2 regions of the Candidatus Merdisoma sp. HCP28S3_D10 genome follow, and region 1 is predicted to be linked to the other one. Evidence: predicted binding sites of a transcription regulator. Region 1 holds the regulator's gene; the other holds the start of a gene.
What was found. The regulator Rex, encoded in region 1, represses fermentation and respiration genes when NADH is low (regulators of the CRP and FNR family bind a similar motif). The targets are predictions, from matches to a motif close to ATTGTTAANTANTTAACAAT.

Region 1 (3,135 bases):
ACGGGTACCTCTTTCTCCAGTATTTCCAAAATTTCGGTGTGTATACCAGGATTCTGTTCTATTCCCTTTCAGGCATAAAAATCGTGAATCTCACAGATTTTTCCATGCCGCAAATAAATCCGGGGCACTCTCTGGGACAGATCACAAACGAATTCATAATTAAACCGTCCGGACAGCTCTGCCAGCTCATCCACAGACAGGAACTCCTCCCCGTCTTTTCCAAAAATTGTAACTTCCATACCGGGAACCGCCTCCGGTATCTCCGTCACATCCACCATCATCTGATCCATACAGACTCTGCCACAGATAGGTGCCCGTTTTCCGGCCACCAGCACACAGCCCTTATTCGACAGGCTTCTGGGATAGCCGTCCGCGTAGCCTACCGGAACGGTTGCTATCTTACGCGTCGATTCCGCTGTATAGATGCCGCCGTAGCTGACCTCGGTTCCCGGCGCAATTTTCTTTACATGGACGATATGGCTCTTCATTTCCATAGCCGGTCGGAGCGGAACCAGCTCCTTTTTCACTTCATCGGAAGGGTACAGACCATATACAGTAATCCCTGCACGCACCATATCCAGATTGGCCTCCGGCAGGTCAATGATCCCGGCACTGTTGGAGCAGTGATGAATCTGAAATTTTGCACCGGCTGCTTCGCAGGCAGCGCAAAAAGCACGATACCGAGCCAGCTGCTTTTCGGTCGCTGTCTTATCCGTCTCGTCAGATTTGGAAAAATGAGTAAACAGGCCTTCCAGGATGATGCCGGGAAGCTTTCCTATCTCGCAGACCATCTTTACGCTTTCCTCTGTGTCCGCAAACCCAATCCGGCTCATGCCAGTATCCAGCTTTATATGCACCCGGACTTCTTTTCCCTGGCGGATAGCTTCCTCTGAAAGCTCCCGTGCCATGTCCAGACGGAACACGGTCGGCCGGATATCCAGTCGCACCAGCTCCGGATAATCCTCCGGAAATACATAGCCCAAAATCAATATCGGCTTGCAGATTCCGTTTTTCCGAAGCTCCACAGCCTCCTCAATGGTAGCCGCCGCAAAGCCCCACAGATAATCCTTATCCTCTATCATCCGGGCAATAGGAACCGCCCCGTGGCCGTAGCCGTTAGCCTTCACCACAGCCGCAATTCTGGTATTCTCTTTTAAGTTGGCCTTCATAGCCTCAAAATTATCTTCTATGGCATCCAAATCCACATAAGCTGCTACACGCTTATAATTTTTCACTTCTGACACTCCTCACTGCTTTACTATATGCGTTATATGCAAAAGGGAGCCACGAAAGCTCCCTTTCCCTTTTTCTTACAATTCCATCAGGAACACGGGTGTTCCTTCTCATATCTGGTAATGTTATAAGAAAGCTGCATCAGGCTCTCTGACAGATGTACATTCTCCACCAGTACATCCGACGGAACATCCAGATCAATATGGGCAAAATTCCAGATAGCCTTGATTCCGTACTGAACCAGAAGCTTTGTCATCTCTTCTGCCTTAGACTTCGGCAATGTCAGCGCTGCAATCTGTATCTCCTCATCCCGGATAAAATCTTCCAGATCCTCCAGCATATGAATCTGAATGCCACGGACACTTAAGCCCTTCAGCACCGGATTTACATCGAAGATACCCTTTATGTAAAAACCGCGCTTTTCAAAATCCACATAATTGGCCAGTGCCTGTCCCAGATTACCGCCGCCAATGATAATCATATTGTGTTTTTTATCCAGACCGAGAATCTTTCCGATTTCTTCATACAGGTATTTTACGTTGTAGCCGTAGCCCTGCTGGCCGAAGCCGCCGAAATTATTCAGATCCTGCCGGATTTGTGACGCCGTCACGCTCATTCTCGTGCTGAGCTCTCCGGAGGAGATTCTTTCTACTCCGTTTTCCATCAGTTCACCCAGATAACGATAATAACGCGGCAGACGCTTAATCACTGCTTTTGAGATTTCTCTCTCTTCCATTTTCCTTTACACATCCCTCAATAAATCATTTCAAACCTGTCTTTATTATAAGCGATTAGCAAATTTTTTGTCAATCTTTATCTTGTTCATTCCTGTAATTTTCGCTATAATAGACTTCATGTGAGAAAAAAGAGTCAAAAACAGAGGTACTTTTATGATATTAGCATGTCAGAATATAAACAAAGCATTCGGAACCGACGTCATTTTAAGAAATGCGTCCTTCCATATTGAGGATCGGGAAAAGGCTGCCATTGTCGGCATCAACGGTGCGGGCAAGTCTACCCTCCTGAAAATTATCATCGGGGAAATGGAAGCAGACTCCGGCGAAGTGATCTTAGCCAAAGGGAAAACCATTGGTTATCTGGCCCAACATCAGGATTTGAATAGTGACCACAGTATCTATCAGGAGCTTCTGACGGTCAAGCAGGACGTCATCGACCTGGAAGAGCGTATCCGGGAGTTGGAAGCGCAGATGAAGGAGCTTTCCGGCGCAGCCCTTGAGACAGCTCTCGATCAGTATACCCGTCTGAACCATGAATTTGAGTTAAAGAACGGTTATGCCTATAAAAGCGAAGTAGTCGGCGTCCTGAAGGGACTGGGCTTTGAAGAGGAGGAATTCGAGAAGCAGGTCAATACCCTCTCCGGCGGTCAGAAGACCCGTGTATCCCTGGGTAAGCTTCTTTTGTCCCATCCGGATCTCATTATGCTGGACGAGCCCACCAACCATCTGGACATGAATTCCATTGCCTGGCTGGAAACCTTTCTACTGAATTATGACGGCGCTGTTTTGGTGGTTGCCCATGACCGTTACTTTTTAAATCGAATTGCTACGAAAATCATTGAAATCGACGCCGGCGAGGTAACCTCTTTTCAGGGAAATTATACCGATTACGCCGCAAAAAAGACACAGCTTCGGGAAGCCCGCATGAACGCCTGGCTGAATCAGCAGCGAGAAATCCGCCATCAGGAAGAGGTCATTCAGAAGCTGAAATCCTTTAACCGGGAAAAGTCCATCAAGCGGGCGGAAAGCCGGGAAAAAATGCTGGATAAAATGGAGGTCCTGGAAAAGCCCAGCGAGGTGCGCTCCGAGATGCATATTACCCTGGAGCCCAAGGTGGTCAGCGGAAACGATGTCCTGACCGTAGAAGGACTTTCCAAAGCCTTCG
Region 2 (3,135 bases), on a different contig from region 1:
GCAGCAGGCGGAGCTTGGCAGGATAGGCGGCTTCGCGGAGGAAATGATGGCGGGCCAGAAGGTGGAGAAAATCTTCAACCATGAGAAAATCAATTTTGATATCTTCTGCGGTCTCAATGAGAAGTTCCGCAGGGAATCCACGGATGCCCTGACCTACACGGGCATGCAGGTGCCCACGGTGGTCAGCCTTTCCTATCTGAATTACGCGGTGTCGGCCTGTGTGGGCGGCATTTTCACCCTGAACGGCCTGCTGGATATCGGAAGCCTGTCCTCCTATCTGGTGTTTGTGCGCCAGAGCGCATTACCCATGAACCAGTTTACGGCCCAGATCAACCAGATTCTGACTGCCCTGGCCGGAGCGGAGCGGATCTTCGACCTGATGGAGGCAAAGCCCGAGACAGACGAGGGCGACGTGACCCTCTGCAATGTAGTGGAAGAAAATGGAAGATTAAAAGAAACGGAAGAGCGCACCGGACAGTTTGCCTGGAAGCTTCCGGCGGTAGTTTCGGGCGGAAAACCGGAGCTTCGGAAACTGAAGGGTGAGGTGAAATTTGACAACGTGGTCTTCGGCTATGTGCCGGAAAAGCACATTTTAAACGGAATCTCCCTGTACGCGAAGCCCGGCCAGAAAATCGCCTTTGTGGGCAGTACGGGAGCAGGAAAGACGACGATCATCAACCTGGTGAACCGGTTCTATGAGATAGAGTCCGGAACGATCACCTACGACGGCATCAACATCCGTCGGATTCGGAAAGACGATCTGCGTCATTCCCTGGCCATGGTGATTCAGGAGACCCATCTGTTCACCGGGACCATCGCCGACAATATCCGCTACGGAAAATTGGACGCCACAGACGAAGAGGTCCGGGAGGCGGCCCGGATTGCCAACGCGGATTCCTTTATCCGCCGTCTGCCCGACGGCTACGATACCATGCTCTACAGCGACGGCAGCAATCTGTCCCAGGGCCAGCGGCAGCTTATCGCCATTGCCCGGGCGGCTATCGCGAAGCCTCCGGTCCTGATTCTCGACGAGGCTACCAGCTCCATTGACACGAGAACGGAGCGGCTGATTGAAAAGGGCATGGACGCCATTATGGAGGGCCGAACCGTATTCGTCATCGCCCACCGGCTGTCCACGGTCCGCAATGCCAGGGCCATTATGGTGCTGGAAAAGGGCGAAATCATTGAACGAGGCGACCATGAGGCGCTGCTTGCGGAAAAAGGACGGTACTATCAGTTATATACCGGTCAATTTGAGCTGGAATAAACTGGAAGAAAGATAAATGGTATACAAACAGGATTTCCGAAATCTGGAGTACATGGAGGACGAAAATCCTGTTTTTGTTCGGAAAATCTGGATTGTATTGAAAAAAATACTGGAATACAGCTCGATTCTGCGATAGAATAAAGTGATCGTAAATACGAGTCTATCGACATAAATTTAACAATATTGTCAAAAAATTCTCGAAATTGTTCGAAGATTGTCTATTTTTTATCTAAAGTTGTATCCCAATAATAAGTGTGATAAAGTGAATATGAGACAATGCTACAAAAGCATGAAGGAAGGAAAAAGCTTATGTTCAAGAAGACATTTAAAGGCGGCGTGCATCCCGACGATGGAAAACGGTACGCCAAGGATGCGTCTTACCGTACATATCTTCCCCAGGGCGAGCTGGTATTTCCCATGAGCCAGCATATTGGCAAGCCGGCGAAGCCGCTGGTGAAAAAGGGCGATACGGTGCTGGCGGGACAGCTGATCGGCGAAGCGGACGGCTTCGTATCAGCTAATATTGTCAGCTCCTGCTCCGGTACGGTAAAAGCTGTTGAGAACAGAAGAACAGCATCCGGTGCCAAGGTGATGTCTGTCGTGATCGAGAACGACGGACAGTATACACCTGCAGAGGGCATCGGCGCTGAGCGCGATTACAAGACGCTCGGTAAAGAAGAAATTCTCGAAAGTATCAAAAAAGCAGGAATTGTAGGAATGGGAGGAGCCGGTTTCCCGGTTCACGTAAAGCTTGCTCCGAAGAACGCGGACGAGATTCGTTATGTCATCGCCAACGGCGCGGAGTGCGAGCCCTACATCACCTGTGACGACCAGCTGATGCGCACAAAAAGCATGGAGCTGGCAGAGGGCATGAGAATTCTGCTTCAGCTGTTCCCGGCGGCAGAGGGTGTCTTTCTGATTGAGGAAAATAAACCGGAAGCCATCGCGGCGCTGAAAAAGGCCTGCGCAGGCGATGACAGGCTGAAGGTTCATGCTGCGAAATGCAAGTACCCCCAGGGCGGCGAGCGTTCCATTATCCAGGTGATCGCAGGGATCGATCTGAAGCTGGGTATGCTCCCGGCCGACGCAGGCTGCGTGGTGGATAACGTGGCGACCATTTATGCCATTTACCAGGCTGTATGCAAGTCCACACCGCTGATGGAGCGTGGCTTTACGGTATCCGGCGACGTGGTGAAGGAGCCCTGCAACCTGATTGTAAAAATCGGAACCAACATGGCAGAGGTCCTGGAGGCCGCAGGCGGCATACAGGAAGGAAAAGAAGCGCAGAAATACTTAAGCGGCGGCCCCATGATGGGAATGGCGCTGGCAGATCTGGAGGTTCCCATCTGCAAGAACAACAATGCGCTGACCGTGCTGGGCGAGGATCCGGTGGCACTGGCAGAGCGGCAGGCGACGTCATGTCTGCGCTGCGGACGCTGTGCCAGAGTCTGTCCTCTGGGACTGTCCCCCCAGGAAATGATGGATGCGGCCAAGAGAAAGCGCTACGTCCGTTATGAAAAGAAGCTGTACGGCCTGGAGTGTATCGCCTGCGGATCCTGTACCTTTGTCTGCCCGGCCAAGCAGCCTCTGATGCAGACCTTCAAGGAGACGAAGGCTGAGATTATGAACAGGAAGAGAGCCGCGCAGGCCCAGCAGGGAGGTGCAAAGAAATGAGTAAACTGATGAATGTATCCTCCAGCCCCCATGCACGGAGCCGTCTGACCACCAGCCGGGTCATGGGCGACGTGATTCTGGCGCTTTTACCGGCTACAGCCATGGGCGTCTATCATTTTGGAAGTTCCGCGCTGGTGACCATTCTGGTTGCCATTCTGGCAGCGGTCCTGACAGAATTTTTATTTGACAAGGCA

Region 2: the regulator Rex is predicted to act here: its motif matches at 1,430-1,449, upstream of rsxC (electron transport complex subunit RsxC).

The regions. Positions count from the first base shown of each region.
Region 1 covers NZ_JBQHTG010000002.1:305,252-308,386, reverse strand. Annotated here, with positions in the region: gene alr (alanine racemase) at 69-1,235, opposite strand; gene ACTNCH_RS06565 (redox-sensing transcriptional repressor Rex) at 1,322-1,969, opposite strand; gene ACTNCH_RS06560 (ABC-F family ATP-binding cassette domain-containing protein) at 2,124-3,135, shown strand, end outside.
Region 2 covers NZ_JBQHTG010000001.1:89,257-92,391, reverse strand. Annotated here, with positions in the region: gene ACTNCH_RS00415 (ABC transporter ATP-binding protein) at 1-1,267, shown strand, start outside; gene rsxC (electron transport complex subunit RsxC) at 1,577-2,941, shown strand; partial or broken gene ACTNCH_RS00405 (RnfABCDGE type electron transport complex subunit D) at 2,938-3,135, shown strand, end outside.